Regions from separate parts of the Noviherbaspirillum phoenicis genome, predicted to be linked through region 2. Evidence: predicted binding sites of a transcription regulator. Region 2 holds the regulator's gene; each other region holds the start of a gene.
What was found. Region 2 encodes sigma-54, which starts transcription at its own class of promoters, with help from an activator protein. Its sites were predicted from a motif close to TGGCANGNAANCTGCTTT; they were not measured.
Positions count from the first base shown of each region.

Region 1: the regulator sigma-54 is predicted to act here: its motif matches at 4,039-4,056, upstream of ABC383_RS21700 (PEP-CTERM sorting domain-containing protein).
Region 3: the regulator sigma-54 is predicted to act here: its motif matches at 2,440-2,457, upstream of ABC383_RS09985 (CmpA/NrtA family ABC transporter substrate-binding protein).
Region 4: the regulator sigma-54 is predicted to act here: its motif matches at 1,243-1,260, upstream of pepA (flocculation-associated PEP-CTERM protein PepA).

Region 1 covers NZ_JBDFLX010000002.1:455,469-460,212, forward strand. The annotation lists gene ABC383_RS21685 (tannase/feruloyl esterase family alpha/beta hydrolase) at 1-1,124, shown strand, start outside; gene ABC383_RS21690 (hypothetical protein) at 1,268-1,486, shown strand; gene ABC383_RS21695 (acyltransferase family protein) at 1,935-3,008, shown strand; gene ABC383_RS21700 (PEP-CTERM sorting domain-containing protein) at 3,286-4,002, opposite strand; gene ABC383_RS21705 (alpha/beta hydrolase fold domain-containing protein) at 4,423-4,744, opposite strand, start outside.
Region 2 covers NZ_JBDFLX010000001.1:3,633,361-3,638,104, reverse strand. The annotation lists gene lptA (lipopolysaccharide transport periplasmic protein LptA) at 1-142, shown strand, start outside; gene lptB (LPS export ABC transporter ATP-binding protein) at 144-887, shown strand; gene ABC383_RS16290 (RNA polymerase factor sigma-54) at 900-2,384, shown strand; gene hpf (ribosome hibernation-promoting factor, HPF/YfiA family) at 2,460-2,828, shown strand; gene ABC383_RS16280 (hypothetical protein) at 2,976-3,209, shown strand; gene ABC383_RS16275 (enoyl-CoA hydratase/isomerase family protein) at 3,408-4,508, shown strand; gene ABC383_RS16270 (deoxyguanosinetriphosphate triphosphohydrolase) at 4,547-4,744, opposite strand, start outside.
Region 3 covers NZ_JBDFLX010000001.1:2,206,496-2,211,239, reverse strand. The annotation lists gene plsY (glycerol-3-phosphate 1-O-acyltransferase PlsY) at 1-472, shown strand, start outside; gene tsaD (tRNA (adenosine(37)-N6)-threonylcarbamoyltransferase complex transferase subunit TsaD) at 548-1,573, opposite strand; gene ABC383_RS09990 (ANTAR domain-containing response regulator) at 1,662-2,285, shown strand; gene ABC383_RS09985 (CmpA/NrtA family ABC transporter substrate-binding protein) at 2,603-3,814, shown strand; gene ntrB (nitrate ABC transporter permease) at 3,843-4,744, shown strand, end outside.
Region 4 covers NZ_JBDFLX010000002.1:523,807-528,550, reverse strand. The annotation lists gene opgC (OpgC domain-containing protein) at 1-758, opposite strand, end outside; gene pepA (flocculation-associated PEP-CTERM protein PepA) at 1,312-2,142, shown strand; gene ABC383_RS21965 (SulP family inorganic anion transporter) at 2,499-4,190, shown strand; gene ABC383_RS21960 (tetratricopeptide repeat protein) at 4,453-4,744, opposite strand, start outside.

The sequences.
Region 1 (4,744 bases), on a different contig from region 2:
TCGACTTCGCGTATCGCGCCCAGCACGTGAGCACGGTGGCGGCCAAGGCGGTCACACAGCGCTACTACGACCAGGCGCCCAGCCAGTCCTACTTCGTCGGCTGCTCGCAGGGCGGGCACCACGCGCTGATGGAAGCGTCTCGCTTCCCGGACGACTACGATGGCATCGTCGCCGGCGCCCCCGCCTGGCAGTGGGCCAACCTGATGGTAGCCGAGCTCTGGAACAGCTTCCCCAACCTGCAGACGCCGGGCGCCATCACCGCGGCCAAGATGACCTTGCTCAACAATGCGGTGCTGCAGTCATGCGATGCGCTCGACGGCGTGACGGACGGCGTCATCGACGATCCGCGCAAGTGCAACTTCGACCCGGCGGTGCTGCAATGCACCGGCGCCGACGCTGCCAATTGCCTCACGCCGGCGCAGGTTGGCGCGGCCAACCGCATCTACGGCGGCGCGCGCAAGTCCAACGGACAGCAAATCTTCCCGGCCTATACCCGCGGCAGCGAACTGGGCTGGACCTCGCTGTACACGGGCGCCACGCCTGGCGGAAGCGGCTGGGACTTTTTCCCTTACTCGGTATTCCAGGACCCTACCTTTAACAACGCGACCTTTAATTTCGACACCGACACCGATCGCGCCTTCAATACCCTGGTATCCGGCCAGACCATCGCTTCGGTCTATAACGCCACGCCCAACCTGAGCGCCTTCCGTGCGCGCGGCGGCAAGCTGATCATGTACCACGGCTGGGCCGATCAGCAGATCACGCCGCTGAGCAGTCTCGACTATTACCAGCAGGTCCAGGCCGCGCAAGGCGAAGCGGGCACGAACGGCTTTCTCAAGCTGTACATGCTGCCTGGCATAGGGCATTGCTCCGGCGGCCCGGGCGTCGCCAATATCGGCGGCAGCACCGGCGCCGCGTCCTTGCCGGATGCCGAGCACGACGTGGTGCGGGCGCTGGACCGCTGGGTGGTGCAGGGCGCCGCGCCAGCCACCCTGATAGGCACGCGTCTGGCCAACGGCACCGCCAACCGCACCCGTCCGCTGTGCCCGTATCCCCAAGTGGCGAAATATAAAGGCAGCGGCAGCCTGGACGAAGCGGCCAGCTTCGCCTGCGCCAATCCCTGAGTCAGGCTGAAGCAGGGCGCATGAAGCAAGGGCCAGGAAAACCTGGCCCTTGCCGCTGTCTGCGGTCGTGGACAGACACCTGATCATCGTCGTGTGACGACCCGTGCCGGCGTTACGGGACAAATTGTCGCCGCACTGTCGCAATGGGCGAAACCTGGAGCGCCCATGCTTGCAAGCCGACGCCTGCAGCCTTTGCCCCGTCGCCGGGCACTGGCGGCGTCATCACCTGCCAATCCCATCCATTCCCCGAAGCCATTTCCGTTCGAACCCTGCGCCTCATGCCGCCGGACTGCCTTTGCATCAGTCTATCTCTGGTTTATGCACACGACCAAAAACAGGCAATGCAATTTCCGGTGGAATGACGCTTTGTAAGCGCTCACCTTACAGAAGGATGAGGCCGGACGAACGCCTTCGCAGAAAAGGGGAAGCAGGCGATTGTGCGCATATCGAGAACAGGCGTCTCGCATAAACCGACTGTTTTATATCCTGCACGCAGGACGTCTTTCTTTTCGGCCGCCAATCCGGCGCTTATGATGCATTAATGCCAGGCAGTCATTAACAGCCGGAAATTCATGCATTCCCTTCAAGAACCCTATTTCACCAATATTTAGAAATTGCGCTAAACTTGCATTTAGTCAAAATTGGTCAGAGCAAACTGACGGATCGTTTCAGGTGTGTTGTAAAAAATGAAACAAGTCGAGGTCTTCGTGCTTTCGTTCCAGAGTAACTGAATCATGCTGACTTCTGGTTTTTTTAATAAGCCGACCTGTCGTAGTCCGTCTTTTATTTTCTATTTTGCAGCGCCACGGAATGATGAATCATTTGGATAGTCGGAAAGCAAATCGAGACAACAACTTCAATTTTCTAAGGCTGGTCCTGGCGCTGCTGGTGATACTGTCGCATTCTCCGCAATTAATCGACGGCGATGAAAGCCGAGAGCCTTTGACCATGCTGGTCGGGTTTACCTCCCTGGGTAAATTGGCAGTAGAGTGTTTCTTTCTGCTCAGTGGCTATCTCATCGTTCAAAGCTGGGTACAGTCGCCGCATATCTGGAGTTTCCTGAAAAAGCGCATTCTCCGGATCTATCCCGGATTTATCGTTGCATCGTTTATTTGCGCATTCGTGGTCGGCCCCCTAGGTGCTCAACCGGAACAATATTTCAAGGCCTTCTGGTATGGGGGCTTCGTAAAATCGGTAGTTTTTCTCAATATTCCCGAGGTGCCTGCTGTTTTTGAAGGTCAGCCGTATCCGAGCGTCAATGGTTCAATGTGGTCGATTTCTCTGGAATTTACTTGTTACCTTTTTGTGCTTGTCCTGGGCAGCCTCGGAATCTTTCGCAGGAAGAGGCTTTGGCTTTTCCTGGCCACAGGACTGTATGCGGTGGTTTTATACTCAACGTTGGGATTGTCATCGCCCTATTTTTCATTGGAAGATCCGTTATTCAGGCTCGGAACATTCTTCTTGACGGGAGGGTGTTTTTTTCTTTACCGGGACTCCGTTAACTATAAGCATTCGTGGGCGCTCGTTTGCGCTTTGATCATCTTTCTATGTGTCCTCGTGGCGAAAATCCATTATCTGATTTTTGCGGCGGCAGGAGCTTATTTGTTATTCTACTTAGCCTTCACGCCGATCAGTTTCCTGAAGCGATTCAAGAAGGTGCCAGACGTTTCCTACGGTGTGTACTTGTATGGATGGCCGATTCAAAAGCTGATTCTGTGGTATTTTCCGGCAACCACGCCTACGGTGTTGTTCATTGTGTCGGCACTGATGAGCTTGTTGCTGGGTGCAGCAAGCTGGTACGCAGTGGAAAAACCCTTCATCAAACTTAAGTCTTTTCAGCTTGCAAGGCAAATCTTCTCTTCTGGCGTCCAGACTAAATTGTGACCCGACACCGGCGAGGTATATGCATCGCGGTGAATTAAACTGGACTAAATGCCGATATTTGACGACGCCGAATTTGATAATGTAATTTTCCCGAAGTAAATCGCGTCGGACAGAGTCTGAATTCTCAACTCTGAATCGATCTACCGCCTTCCATCACCAGTTTGAATAGCCCGGAAAGGGCCACAGCAACACATCCTGGGTATTCGGGAAAAGCCGTAAAGCGGCAGTAAAAAACAGAAAGCCCGCGTCAAGCGGGCTTTTTCCATGGCATGGAGGTTTAAGCGTTCTTGCTCTTTGCCTTGCGACGCGCGATGGCGAAACCGAACAGCCCCAGGCCGAGCAGGGCGACGGTAGCCGGCTCCGGCACTTCGCCGCCGGTGCCAGGACCGGAGCCGTCCACGGGCTTGGTGGTGGTGCCGGAGAAGAAGGAGCTGGGGCTCGCCATGCCCTGAACGTGGACTGCAGCATTGAAGATGTCCGAATCCACGAAGGTAAAGCTGCCTGCAGACAAATTCGTACCGAACAGCTTGTATTCCGAAGAAGCACCGGCCGCCAGCTGGCCTGGATTACTGGTTTGGAAATTGAACACAAGGTCAAAATTGCCACCGTTGGCGCCGCCGAAGTTCTTGTAACCGTCGATGTCGACAGTACCCGCCTTCGCGCCGCTCACCCAGGCGGTGCTGGAAATCGTTGGCTTTGTAGAGGTGCCGCTGCCAATGTTGAAGGCCCAGTCATTCACGTATGCGCCTGCATCTACCTTCAGGCCGGGCATTACGCTCATTACCAGGTCGACATAGCTGGTCGTCTTGCCGTTAACGGTCTGGCTAGCGTCGGTGAAGGTCGCCGTGCCAAAGACGCTCGTATCTTTCAGCGGCGTACCGTTGTAAATCCCGGTGTTGGAAAAGTAGTAAGTGATCACCGCGGCGTTCGCGGCGGCAGGAGCAACGGATGCGATTGCAAGGGCGAGCGCTGCTGCGATTTTGGACTTGTTCATTTGGATATTCCTGAGAAAATTGATTTCAGTTTATCCATAGCAATATTTATACCAAGAAACAAATTCCTTTGATAAACAACGGGTTACAAAAATGGGGTTACAAAATGCCAACAGCAGTGTAAAAATTTCCGACAAGTAACTTTGCATGTGGCGTACTGCGGCCCTGCGAGATGGCAATTGAACTTCTCGCCGCCTGACAGCATGTTTCCTTGAAATGCGCCAGCCATGGTGCGGTCACCAGTTCCACGCAGATCGCGTAGATCGCGCGACGGTGGCAAGAGCGTTCCGCAGAGTGCCGGTTGGACGAAATCAGCCGACTCGGATGCGTTGCCGCCTGCCGCCAGCAATCGCCGCGTTTCCGGCATCGTATTCATCGGGCGGACGCTGCCCGGAGCACGGGCAGCGTCCGGGCTTATCGCCTTACTTTCGTTGCGCGTCGAACGATTTTTTCAACTGCGCTGCCGCGAACTTCTCGGCATCCATCGCTTTCGGCACGACCGCTCCCATGCCAAAGAATTCATGCGTCACCCCTTTGTATTCCTTATAGGTGACCTTCACGCCATCCTTTTTCAGGCGGTCTGCATACGCCTTGCCTTCGGACAGGAGCGGGTCGATTTCGGCCGCTATGACGGTCGCGGAAGGCAGGCCTTTCAGCGTTGCCGCCTTCATCGGCAAGGCGTAAGGATTGCTGGCGTCTTCCGGCTTCGCCGAATAGTGCTTGAAGAACCATTCCATCATGGGC
Region 2 (4,744 bases):
CGAGGTCGAAGGCGAATTCATTTCCTACGACAGCAAGCAGGAGTTTTACTCGGTCAACAACACGCCCAGCAGCACCAGCAAGGCCGGCGCCGGACGCATCAAGGCCATCATCCAGCCACGCAACGACACCAAGGCGCCCTGAGATGGAGAACAGCATTCTCAACGTGCAGGGCCTGCAAAAAAGCTATGGCGCGCGCCAGGTGGTGCGTGATGTCTCCCTGCATGTCGAAAGCGGCCAGGTGGTCGGATTGCTGGGGCCGAACGGCGCCGGCAAGACCACGTCGTTCTACATGATCGTCGGCCTGGTGCCGTCCGACGCCGGCGCCATCGACCTGGACGGCGTCGACATCTCGCGCCTGCCGATCCACCGCCGCGCCGTGCTGGGCCTGTCCTACCTGCCGCAGGAAGCATCGGTATTTCGCAAGCTTACGGTGGAGGAAAACATTCGCGCGGTGCTGGAGCTGCAGCGCTATGAAGGCAAGCCGCTGTCGAAGGAACAGATCGCGAACCGGCTCAATGCCCTGCTCTCCGAACTGCAGATCGAAAAGCTGCGCGACAACCAGGCGATGTCGCTCTCCGGCGGCGAACGCAGGCGCGTTGAAATCGCGCGCGCCCTGGCTACCAGCCCGCGCTTCATCCTTCTGGATGAGCCCTTTGCCGGCGTCGATCCGATCGCCGTCATCGAAATCCAGCGCATCGTGCGCTTCCTCAAGGAACGCAATATCGGCGTGCTGATCACGGACCACAATGTCCGCGAGACGCTGGGCATTTGCGACCATGCCTACATCATCAACCAGGGCGTAGTGCTGGCCAGCGGCCGCCCGGACGACATCATTGCCGACGAGTCGGTGCGCCGCGTCTATCTCGGCGAGCACTTCCGGATGTGAGAAAAGGCAAAAATGAAACAGACACTTCAACTCCGCGTATCCCAGCATCTCGCGCTGACGCCGCAACTGCAGCAGTCGATCCGGCTGCTGCAGCTTTCAACGCTGGAACTGCATCAGGAACTGGAACAGATCCTGTCCGAGAATCCGCTGCTTGAACGTCTGGATGATCCACTTGACCATTCGATCAGGCTGCTCGCCGACGGCTCCGTCAGCAGCGCGCCGACTTCCACGCCAAGCGGCGACGCACCTGCTTCCGACGCTGCCCCTGCCACGGAAGGCGAAGGCGGTTTCGAAGCCGGCGAGGGTGGCGGCGAAGGCAGCGATAGCGGCGCCGACGCCGACTGGAGTTTCGACGACGTTGCTCGCACCTCCAAGGCCCCGGAAGACGACGATGCCCGCCCGCAGATGGAAGCGCATGAGCTGACCCTGCGCGAGCATCTGCTGGAACAGATGCGCGTAACTGTCCAGAATCCGCGCGACCGGGCGCTGGTTGAACTGGTGATCGACGCGCTGGATGACAACGGTTATCTGACCGAGCCGCTGGAAGAGATCCACGCCCGCCTGCCGGAGGAACTGGAAGTCGAGATCGAGGAGCTGTCGATGGCGCTGAAGCTGCTGCAAAGCTTCGACCCGGCCGGCGTCGGCGCGCGCGACGCGTCGGAGTGCCTGGCGCTGCAGATCCGGCGCATGCCGCGCGTTCCCATGGTGACGCGCCGCACCGCACTGCAGATCGTCGAGAAGCACTTGCAGCTGTTTGCGCAGCGCGACTTCAACAAGCTGAAGAAGAGCCTGGACTGTGACGAGGAAGACCTGCGCGAGGCGCAGGCAGTGATCCGGCAATGCAATCCGCACCCTGGCGCCATGTTCGCCAGCGACGCGTCGGACTATGTCGTGCCCGACGTGATCGTCAAGCGCGGCAAGAACGGCTGGCAGGTGATGCTCAATCATGACGTCATGCCGCGCCTGCGCGTCAATGCGCTGTATGCCAACATCCTCAAGCAGAGCAAGGGCGAAGGCTCGATGAGTTCGCAGCTGCAAGAAGCGAAATGGCTGATCAAGAACATGCGCCAGCGTTTCGATACCATCCTGCGCGTCGCCCAGGCCATTGTGGACCGCCAGCGCAACTTTTTCTCCCATGGCGCAGTGGCAATGCGACCTCTTGTGTTACGAGAAATAGCTGATACACTGGGTTTACACGAAAGCACCATCTCGCGTGTGACCACACAGAAATACATGCTCACGCCGCATGGCATGTTCGAGTTGAAGTACTTCTTCGGCAGCCATGTTGCAACCGATGCAGGCGGCGAAGCCTCATCGACTGCAATCCGGGCGTTGATCAAACAACTCATAGGAGCCGAAGACCCGAAGAACCCATTTTCCGATAGTCGCATCGCAGAAATGCTGGCGGAACAGGGTATGGTAGTAGCACGCCGTACCGTCGCAAAATATCGGGAAGCCCTGAAAATCCCTCCAGTCAATCTGCGCAAGTCCTTGTAGTTCTTTGCAGCATGTAACTCGCTGACATGTTTCATCCTCAGTGAAACCTCTGCCGGCCTTTCACAGGAGCGTAGTATGAATCTCACCATCAGTGGACATCATCTCGAAGTGACTCCCGCAATTCGTGAATACGTGCAAGGCAAGCTTGAGCGGATCAAGCGCCATTTCGATCATGTCATTGATATAGCGGTCATCCTGGCCGTTGATAACCTCCCTGAGAAAGAAAGGCGCCAGCGCGCCGAAATCACCCTGAGGCTACGGGGCAAGGATGTGCATGTGGCCAGCATCGCACAGGACCTGTACGCCGCCATCGACACGCTGATCGACAAGCTTGATCGGCAGGTCCTGAAATACAAGACTAAGATCCAGGACCATCAGCATGCCGGCATCAAGCGCATGATCGGGGAAGATGACGATGGCGCCGCGGCGGCGCCGACCGCCTGAATCTTACGATTCTTCCCGTAAACGCGTGACCGCAGGGTGCCCAAGGCACCCTGCATAAAAAACCACAGTTCAAAAATACTGTTTATTCATACAGTACTTATGATACATTAACGCCATGTTCAACGTTTCTGCTTTGGAGAAGACGTCATGGCGCAATTCAATACCACCGCAAGCAACCCCCTCTATCTCGACCAGGCACCAGCCGGTTTCATGCTGCGCGTAGGTCGCCGCGAAATGCAGATCCGCCGCGAAGTGCGGAAAAACCAGTACAGCGTCAATCCCATCATCGATTGCCGTCCTGGCGACGATCCTGGCCACCTGCAGATGCTGTTGTTCAATCGCTGGACCGTGGTACTGGCCAAGGCAAACGCAGCACATTAATTCCCGGCAGGCTGGTGCGCTCATGCTTGCAGCCCGGTCTATACAAAGCTGCGTTTCTTGAATGTTGCTAAACTGTGCACTTTCATTAACGCGCCTGACAACGACGCTCATCCGGACCAATAGCAGGTACTTGCACAGGTAATCAAGCCTCAAGAACGATGAAGGCATCTTTTGTCAGGCGCTCCTGATCAGCCCAACATGAGCGCACACCTTACAGGCACCATAACAAACCATATCGGATTCATTACCCTTGATCGGGCCAAGGCATTGAATGCCTTGTCGCTGGACATGATAAGAGCGCTGACTGCGCTCCTGCGCGAATGGCAAGCCAATGATGATGTATTCGCAGTCGTCATACGATCAAGCAGCCAGCGCGCTTTCTGTGCGGGTGGCGACATCCGCTTTTTCTACGATGTCGGCACTGCGGGTCCGGCCGGTGGCAGCGCCTTGCTGGAAGACTTCTTCACTGAAGAGTACGCACTGAATCATCTGATTCACCATTACAGCAAGCCTTACATCGCCCTGATGGACGGCATCGTCATGGGCGGCGGCATGGGAATCTCGCAGGGTAGCGCGCATAGCCAGTTGCGCATCGTGACCGACAAGACTGCGATGGCGATGCCTGAGGTGCATATCGGTCTTTTCCCGGATGTAGGCGGCGGCTATTTCCTTTCCCGTCTGCCTGGCGAACTGGGCGTGTGGCTGGGACTGACGGGACAGACCATTGCCGCCGCCGATGCACTCTACGCCGGACTGGCCGATGTTTTCGTTCCTTCCTCCGTACTGCCCGAGCTGCTGTCCATGCTCGAAACAGAGCCGATGGCAACCGGCAAGCAAATCACTGAAAAGATACGCCGCTTCGCAGCGCCCTATCTTTCGGAAGCCGATCCCGGAAACAGCATGCTGGCCCGGCAGCGTGCGGAAATCGATCGCCATTTTGCGCATGACAGCGTCGCCGCCATCGTGGATTCGCTTGCCAGTGACAGCAGTGACTTCGCAGACAAGTCACTCAATGCCATGCGCCGCGGCTCTCCCCTGCTGTTGTGCGTGACCCTGGAACAGCTGCGGCGTGGCGCCACGCTGTCAGTGGCCGATTGCCTTCGCATGGAACGCGTGATGATCCGACGCTCATTTGAAGGCACCGAAGTGCTGGAAGGCATACGGGCACGCGTGATTGAAAAAGACAATGCACCGCGCTGGTCACCTGCCGATCTGTCAGAAGTGCGGCCTGAACAGGTCAGCGGCTATTTCATCGACGTCTGGCCTGATTACGCCCATCCACTACGCGACTTGGCCTGATCGCATTGCTGTTTGCCGTGCCATCGGGCACGGCAGCTTCAGGTTTCCTCGATCGCAAACAGGCGCCGGTGCTCCCGCATCGCGTAACGGTCCGTCATGCCCGCAATGTAGTCCGAGACGCTGCGCGCCTGCACTGCGGTGTGCTGTGTGTCATCGATGCCGGCATCGCGCGCAGTCTGGTAGGAAGGCGGCAGGAGCGCTGGCTCTTCCATGAAGATATGGAATAGCTCCGTCAC
Region 3 (4,744 bases), 1.4 Mb from region 2:
GCGCAGCGGTAACAAGAAGGCGGCAATCGCCACGCTGATCGGCGACTGCGCCAAGGGCTGGTTCGCGGTCTGGCTGGCCATTCGCCTGGCGCCGCAATTCGGCGTGGAAGAGGGCGGCATCGCGCTGGTGGCGATCGCGGTCTTTCTCGGCCACTTGTGGCCGGTGTTTTTCCGCTTCGTCGGCGGCAAGGGCGTGGCTACCGCGCTCGGCGTGCTGCTGGGCCTGAATGTCTGGCTGGGCCTGGGAACGCTGGCCACCTGGCTGATCATCGCCTATGCCTTCCGCTACTCGTCGCTGGCGGCGCTGGTGGCCAGCCTGTTCGCGCCGTTCTTCTATGTGCTGCTGTTCGGCGTCGATGTGCAATTGCTGGCGGTGGTGGCGATGAGCGTGCTGCTGGTCTACCGGCACGGCAAGAATATCGCCAACCTGATCAGCGGCAAGGAAAGCCGCATCGGCAGCAAGAAGTCGTAGCGGCTGTTCTGGCGCCCGTGCGGGATCGCGGTCCATCGCAGGCGCCGGCAGGCGGCATCCGCGCCGGCCCTGGCCTCAGATCCTCAGTTCATCCAGCGGCCAGCGCGGACGCACATTGAAGGCATAGTCCTTCTGCGCCGCTTCCGGCTGCAATTGCAGCCGCATCGCGCCGGCAAAGGCGATCATCGCACCGTTGTCGGTGCAGAACTCCAGTTCCGGATAAAACACCCGGAAGCGTTTTTTCGCCGCCGCCGCATTCAGCGCTTCCCGCAGCTGGCGGTTGGCGCCGACGCCGCCGGCGATCACCAGCCGCTTCAGCCCGGTCTGCTTCAGCGCCGCCAGGCACTTCGCCACCAGCACTTCCACGATTGCATCGACGAAGGCACGCGCCACATTGGCCTTGTCCTGCTCGCAGATATTGGTGATGTTGTTCTTCACCAGCGTCAGCACCGCGGTCTTGAGCCCGGAAAAGCTGAAGTTCAGATTCTTCGAATGCAGCATCGGCCGCGGCAGGGTATAGACGGCAGGATCGCCGAATTCCGCCAGCCGCGAAATCGCCGGACCGCCCGGATAACCCAGGCCCAGCAGCTTTGCCGACTTGTCGAACGCTTCGCCGGCGGCATCGTCCACCGTCTCGCCCAGTAGCGTGTAGCGGCCCACGCCATCGACTCGCATCAGCTGGGTGTGGCCGCCCGATACCAGCAGCGCCACGAAGGGAAATTCCGGCGGCTCGCTGGCCAAAAGCGGCGACAGCAGGTGGCCTTCCAGGTGATGCACGCCCAGCACCGGCTTGTCCAGCGCCAGGCCCAGGCCGCAGGCGACGGAGGCGCCGACCAGCAGCGCGCCGGCCAGGCCGGGGCCTTGCGTATAGGCGATCGCATCGATCGCATGGCGGTCGGTGCCGCCCTGGGCCAGCACCTGTTCCAGCAGCGGCAGCGCGCGCCGTATATGGTCGCGCGAGGCCAGTTCCGGCACCACGCCGCCGTATTGTTCATGCATGGCCACCTGCGAATGCAAGGCATGGGACAGCAGGCCGCGCTGCGTGTCATACAGGGCCAGGCCGGTTTCATCGCAGGAGGATTCGACGCCGAGGACTATCATTCAGAAGGACCGGAAGAGGGTGGCAAGCTTTTTGCAAAGCGGTATTGTAAAGGAAAGCGCCCCTGCGCTTATCAGACCCATGACCTCCATGACCGATTCGAAACTGCTGCGCATTGTCGTCGTCAATTCCCTGGTTCCCGCCGACGGCGCGGACGACGCCGCCATCGAGCGGGCCGAGCGCGCCCGCACCCTGCGCATCAGCCTGCTCGAAGCCGGCTACAACATCCTGGCCGCGCTGCCGCCGGATGCCAGGCTGCAGGAGCAGATCGCCCACCTGCAGCCGGATGTGATCATCGTCGACGCCCAGTCCGACGCCGCGCTGAAGGAAGTGGTGTCGGCCACCACCAACGCGCCGCGGCCCATCATCTGCTTTTCCGAGGACGGCGACCGCGACCGCATGCATGCGGCGCTGGAGGCCGGCGTATCGGCCTATGTCGCCGCCGGGCTGTCGGCGGACTGGGTCAAGGCCGTGCTGGACGTGGCGGTGGCGCGTTTCGAGGTTGACCGCAAGCTGCGCGACGAGCTGTCCGAAACCCGCATGAAGCTGGCCGAACGCAAGGTGATCGAGCGCGCCAAGGGCCTGCTGATGGAGCGCCACCGCTGCAGCGAGGACGAGGCCTACCGCAAGCTGCGCCGTTTGGCCATGGACAAGAACCTGAAGCTGTCCGATGTGGCGCAGCGCATGATCGACGTGGCCGATCTGCTCATTTGACCGCACCAACGCCGGGCCATGTTTAGGGCATGGCCTGCACTTTTCCCGCCGCCGTCCTCTTCTTCCCCGTTGAAAACCCGCGCTGTCCTGGTGCGTCGCACAGGCGCAGGGCAAATCACGCCTCGCGGTGAAGCAAACCGATTTTCCACCGTGCTGGCATACCAATTGCTGTATGGCAGTGAGCGCCAAGGGAGGCGCACAACACGGTAGTGGGTCGCGGCCAATGGTGGCCGCGATCTTATGGGATCGCTCCCGTTTCTCGACGCAAGGAAGCCATGACAGCCAAAGCAGACACATCATCATTGACCCGCCGCAGCATGCTCAAGGCGGGCGCCGCGGCCGGCCTCGCCGGCGCCTTTTCCGCCCTGTCCACCCGGGGCGCCTGGGCAGCCGGCTCGGACAAGCCGGAAAAGGAAGAGGTCAAGGTCGGCTTCATTCCGCTGACCGACTGCGCGTCGGTGGTGATGGCATCGGTGCTGGGCATTGATAAAAAGTACGGCATCAAGATCACGCCGTCCAAGGAGGCGTCCTGGCCGGGCGTGCGCGACAAGCTGGTCAACGGCGAACTCGACGCCGCCCATGTGCTGTATGGCCTGATCTATGGCGTGCACCTGGGCGTGTCGGGCCCGAAGAAGGACATGGCGGTGCTGATGACCATCAATAACAATGGCCAGGCAATCACGCTGTCGAAGAAGCTGGCCGACAAGGGCGCGGTCGACGGCGCATCGCTGGCCAGGCTGATGAAAGCCGAGAAGCGCGAATACACCTTCGCCCAGACCTTCCCGACCGGCACCCATGCGATGTGGCTCTATTACTGGCTGGCGGCCAACGGCATCGACCCGATGAAGGATGCCAAGATCATCACCGTGCCGCCGCCGCAGATGGTGGCCAATATGCGGGTCGGCAACATGGACGGCTACTGCGTCGGCGAGCCCTGGGGCCACCGCGCCATCGCCGACGGCATCGGCATCACCGCCATCACCACGCAGGACATCTGGCGCGATCATCCCGAGAAGGTGCTGGGCACCAGCGCCGAGTGGGTAAAGAAATATCCGAACACGGCGCGCGCGCTGACCGCGGCGGTGCTGGAAGCGGGCAAGTGGATCGATGCCTCGCTGTCGAACAAGAACAAGATGGCCGAAACCATCGCCGACAAGTCCTACGTGAACACCTCGGTGGACGTGATCAACCAGCGCATTCTCGGCCGCTACCAGAACGGCCTGGGCAAGACCTGGGACGACCCGAACTACATGAAGTTCTTCAACGACGGCGCGGTGAATTTCCCCTACCTGTCCGACGGCATGTGGTTCCTGACCCAGCAGAAGCGCTGGGGCCTGCTCAAGAGCGACGTCGACTACCTGGCCGTGGCGAAACAGATCAACCAGATCGACCTGTACAAGGACGCCGCCGGCATGGCCAAGGTCAGCGTGCCGAAGGACCCGATGCGCAGCAGCAAGCTGGTCGACGGCGCGGTATGGGACGGCAAGAATCCGCAGGCCTATGCGGCCTCCTTCAACATCAAGGTCTGACCGACCAACCGCCAGAACAGGAAACGCCATGAGCGCTGTGATGAAATCCCTCGACCCTGTCAATCCCCTCGCCACGCCGGACGCGGCGAGCCCGGCTGGCGCGGCCGGCCATGCCGCCGCGGCGGCCCCGGCGCACAAGCCCGTGGCCCGCGCCAGGCCGGCCGGCATGTCCCTGCGGCTGCGGCTGCGCGCGCTGGCCGGCGTGGTGCTGCCGCCCATGCTGGGCATGGGCTTTCTGGTGCTGATCTGGCAGATCGTCTCGGTCAGCAGCAGCGGCATCCCGTCGCCGCTGGCCACGCTGGAAGAGGCGGTGAAGATCTTTTCCGACCCCTTCTACAGCAAGAGCCCGAATGACCAGGGCATAGGCTGGAACCTGCTGGCTTCGCTGCAGCGGGTGGCGGTGGGCTTCGGCCTGGCGGCCGCGGTCGGCATCCCGGCCGGCTTTCTGATCGGCCGCTTCCGCATCCTGGCGGCGATGTTCAATCCCCTCATCTCGATACTGAAGCCGGTGTCGCCGCTGGCCTGGCTGCCGATCGGCCTGCTGGTGTTCAAGGCCGCCAATCCGGCATCGATCTGGGCCATCTTCATCTGCTCGATCTGGCCCATGATCATCAACACCGCGGTCGGCGTGCAGCGGGTGCCGCAGGATTACATGAACGTGGCGCGGGTGCTGAACCTGTCGGAATGGAAGATCCTGACCCGCATCCTGTTCCCCTCGGTGCTGCCCTACATGCTGACCGGCGTGCGCCTGTCCATCGGCACCGCCTGGCTGGTGATCGTGGCGGCGGAAATGCTGACCGGCGGCGTCGGCATCGGCTTCTGGGTGTGGGACGAATGGAACAACCTCAACGTGCCGCACATCATCATCGCTATCTTCGCCATCGGCCTGGTCGGCCTGGTGCTGGAGCAGGCGCTGGTCATGCTGGCCCG
Region 4 (4,744 bases), on a different contig from region 2:
GCCGTATGGCGCCACACCAGGCCAATCAGCACCACCAGGAAAGCGCCCACCACCAGGGCCCGGGGGAAGGGCTTGCGGTGGTCCAGCCTGCCCTGTGCGGTGGCGGCGCCCATCCATAGGCCGAACAGCCAGAGGAATTGCCATGACAGGGTCTCGAACGAGCCGGTTTCGCTGAACGGCACCCGCAGCCCGGTATGCTGGGCCAGCATCTCGTACAGGCCCTGCGACAGCGGAAACTGGCCGCATGCCCACAGGGCCACGCTGATAACGAATATGCCGGTCCAGCCGCGCTGCATCGCAAAGGCGAGCACGAAGGGGCTGGCGAACAGCAGCAGGATGTAGAGCGGCAGGATATCAAGCAGCGGCGGGTTGTAGATCAGGAGCAGCGCACCCGGCAGCGCGGCCCAGGGATCGGACAGGTAGAAGCCGATCAGGTTGGTCAGCGCCGGCTGGTCGAGCTTGAGGCCGAGCATGGCAATGGCCGAGAACAGGAACAGCAGCAGGGTGGCGTGGCAGGCGTACACCGTGGTGACGCGCCGGAAAAAGGCTTTTTTCATGGCCGGTATGCCGGCCTTCTGCGCCCGCCCGGTATAGATCAGCCCGGCCATGAAGGCCGACAGCATCACGAAACCCTCGGCGGCCGACACATAGCCGAAGGGCTGGCCGAGCTTGTCGGAAAACCGGGTCGGCAGGTGCGTGGTAAACATCATCACCAGCATGAAGCCCCTTAGCAGATCCAGTTCCCAACGTCGATTCATGGTCTTTCACCTGTCGATTAACGGGACAGTCTGCCGGAAAAGAAAGCGACGGGTTTTGATTGAAAACACCGATGCAAAGTGCATGGGCGGCGCAATTATGGATGCATGGCGAATTGCATGAAGAAAATAATTGCACTGAATAAATTAAATAATGGAATTTGGAGAAGGTTTGATAAATATCCGAATATGTTTCCTGCAGTAATTACGCTTGCATCGAGTAATCTGGTAAAAAATTGATCGTACGACTGCTTCACAATCACGGTTTGCAGCGCGTGAAAGGCATACAAGATTGCCTGGACAGGGCATTGGACGAAGTGAATGTCGCGAATTTCCCCATTAACTTGCTTTTACGTGCGCAAACGCACATACATTTCGCGCTATCCATGCATATTGTCAAATTGTTGTGTCGGATAAATTTACAATATTGAAACTAGTTACATTCAGTAACTTGTTAAGTCGTTGATTTTAAAAAATGTTGATTGGGTGGCACGGTTCCTGCTGATTAGGCCATGAGAGCAATCTCGCCATAATTAATTAAACTGGAATCGGAAAAATGAAAAACGCAATTCGCAAGACCCTGATCGCATGCGCAGTGACCGCCTCGTTCGCAGCCAGCTCCGGCGCCATGGCACAGAGCTTCCCGGACTTCACCGTGAACGAAGGCGCGATCGCCGGCGCTCTCGGCCAGACCTTCACCGCCGACAAGATCACCGGCAACTACGTGGAAGTCATCACCTTTTCCGGCTCCGAGACCAGCGGCACATTCAATGTGTCCCTGAAGTGGAATGCAGGCCAGTTCGTCGCCAACAACGGCTCCACCCCGGTGGCTAGCCAGCTCGGCGGCTCGGCCAGCCAGTATGGCCTGTACGCGCTGTACCAGGGCACCGGCACCTTCAACACCACCGCATCCGGCACCGTGTTCAGCTTCACGCCAGGCGGCTCCCTGAACCTGTTCGCCGACGCACAATCCAACACCCTGTTCGGCCAGCCGGCCAACGGCGCGCTGGGTTTCTCCACCACCAACAACGCGGATGACGTGCTGATCGCCACCGGCACCCCGACTTCCGGCGAAGGCCGCCTCGACCCGAGCCTGAGCACCTGCGGCATCACCAACGGCATCAACTGCGGCAGCTTCGGCGCCTCGTCGTCGTTCAACCTGACCGCTGCCGGCAGCGAGTACTTTGTTGCGCCCAACCCGTTCTATAACATTTCGTTCCAGTCGGGCCAGCTCAACAACTTCAACCCGACCGGTACCCAGGTCATCAACGGTTCGCTCGACGTGATCTTCGGCGGCTCTTCGGAAGTGCCGGAGCCGGCAACCGTCGCCATGGTCGGTCTGGGCCTGCTGGGCCTGGGCCTGGCCCGTCGTCGCAAGCAAGCCTGATACTGCCCGCCGCCGCCTGCACGGGCAGCGGCGGGACAGGCTGCAATCCGAAACCACGGCGCTTTCCGGCCGTGGTTTTTTCTTGCCTGCGCGCGCCAGGCCGAGCCGCCCGTCCGGACGACATGGCGGGAAGACGGCCACGCCGACCGGATGTGGCAGCTGTGGCGGGCAATGCGCCCATCTTCCAGCAAGGACGGCACACAGCTACTGTTTATTGCGGACGGGTACTTTATACTGCATGACGTCCGGCAAGGCATCCAGCCCAAGGGACAGGCCCGCGCGGAGAGCCCCGGCGCGAACCAGGCCGGCGCCACCAGCGCCACCAGGGCAGCCCACACCAACCACAACAGCCCGAGATGCAGCCTTCCCACCGCCTGCGGCGTTATTTCCCCTTCCTGTCCTGGCCGCGTCCGACGCGGCAATCCCTGAAACGCGATGTCTGGGCCGGCATCACCGTCGGCCTGGTGCTGGTGCCGCAGGCGCTGGCCTATGCCACGCTGGCCGGCATGCCGCCGCACACGGGCCTGTATGCCGCGCTGCTGCCCAGCATCATCGGCATGCTGTGGGGCTCGTCGCCGCTGCTGGCGGTGGGGCCGGTGGCGCTGACTTCCATCCTTGTATTCGGCTCGCTGTCATCGCTGGCCGCGCCGGAAACGGGGGCCTGGACCGCGCTGGCGATCTGGCTGGCGCTCTACTCGGGCCTGTTCCAGCTGCTGCTGGGCGTGTTCCGCATGGGCAGCATCGCCAACCTGGTGTCGCAGCCGGTGGTCACCGGCTTCATCAATGCCGCCGCGGTCATCATCATGCTGTCGCAGCTGCCGCAGTTGCTGGGCATTGCCTTTCATCCGCGCCAGTGGTCCGCGCCCGCCGAGTTCATCGCCTTCTCGCGCGGCACGCCCATCACCGCCGCCTTTGGCGTCAGCGCTATCCTGCTGCTGGTGCTGCTGCGGCGATACGCGCCACGCCTGCCTGGCGTGCTGCTGGTGACCGTGCTGGGCATCCTCGCCAGCCGGCTGCTGGACTACGCCGGCCACGGCGGCGCCATCGTCGGCAAGCTGCCATCGAATATGCCCACGCTGGCGCTGCCGCCGGCGATCTCCTTCGACAGCCACCGCGAGTTGTGGCTGGGCGCGCTGATCCTGGCCATCGTCAGCTTCACCGAGGCGATGTCGAGCTGCCGCGTGATCGCCCGCAAGCAGCGTGAGCGCTGGGATGAAAACCAGGAGCTGATCGGCCAGGGCCTGGCCAAGATGACCAGCGGCCTGTGCGGCGCCTTCCCGGTCAGCGGCTCGATCTCGCGCTCGGCGCTGAACTTGTATGCCGGCGCCACCAGCGCCTGGTCTTCGCTGGTGGCGGCGCTGTGCGTGCTGTTCTCGCTGCTGTTCCTGACCGGCTTCATCCACGACCTGCCGTACTCGGTGCTGGCGGCGATGATCATGGTGCCGGTCTTCAACCTGCTCGACTTCGGCGCCTTCCGCCGCCTGTTCCACATCTCGCGCGACGATGCGGCGGTGGCCGCCGTGACCTTCATCGTCACCCTGTCGTTCTCGCCGCGCCTGCACTTTGGCGTCTTCGCCGGCCTGGGCCTGACCATGGTGACCTTCCTGTACCGCCGCGCCCACCCTCGCATCATCGAAGTCGCGCTGCACCCCGACGGCACCCTGCGCGACCGCGCCCGCTTCGACCTGCCGCCGCTGGCGCCCGACCTGCTGGCGGTGCGCATGGACTCCGCCCTGAACTTCCTCACCGCCGCCGCGCTGGAGCGCTTCATCGTCGAACGCCAGAGCGCCGACCCGCGCGTGCGCCGGGTGCTGCTGTCGGCTTCGGGCATCAACGATATCGATGCCAGCGGGGTGGACCTGCTGGAGGCGCTGGCGGTGAACCTGCAGGCGCAGAACGTGGAGCTGAATCTGGCGGCGGTGAAGAAGCAGGTGTGGGAAGTGATGGAGCGGGCGGGGTTGATTGCGATGATCGGGGAGGGGCGGTTGTTTAGTACGGACAGGGAGGCGGTGGAGATGTTGGCGGCGGAGCGGGTAGGGATGCGGTAAAGGGATGGGGCAGGGTGTGCGGGCCTGCTCGTCGTTCCATGTAAACATGAAATGCATGCGTTGACGACGCGGGCAGGCGGCTTGGGCGCATGGGGATTAGCACTACCTGCAGGCAGCTGCCGGCCGTGATCGGCGGCCGGCGGGGAAGAGCGTGTTGCTCAGGATTTGCGCTTTGGGACGAGGTCGGCTCCTGAAAAGCCGACGTCCCCTGGAATGGCAACCGCTTCGGGGCGCGGTACCCATGAGGTGGTGCTCTGCTGGCTCATGACACCAGGCATTTATCGGAATTCTTGTTGCCTTTTTCCTTGCGACCCGGACTCCCGCGACTGGCGTCGTCCTCAGGGGCCAACTTTTTGCGTAGGGGCTTTTTGGCGCTGGACTTTTTCCTGTTGGACTTGCTGCGCTTGGGCTCCTCGTGATCGGCTTCCGCCTGTGCCTCTGACAGCGATGCGATATTGCGTCGGCTCTGTGCTTCCACGTCCGCGACGCCAAGCTTCATGGCAATGGTCAGGGAGTGCTGGTAATACGTGAGTGCTTCCTCGCGATGACCCAGT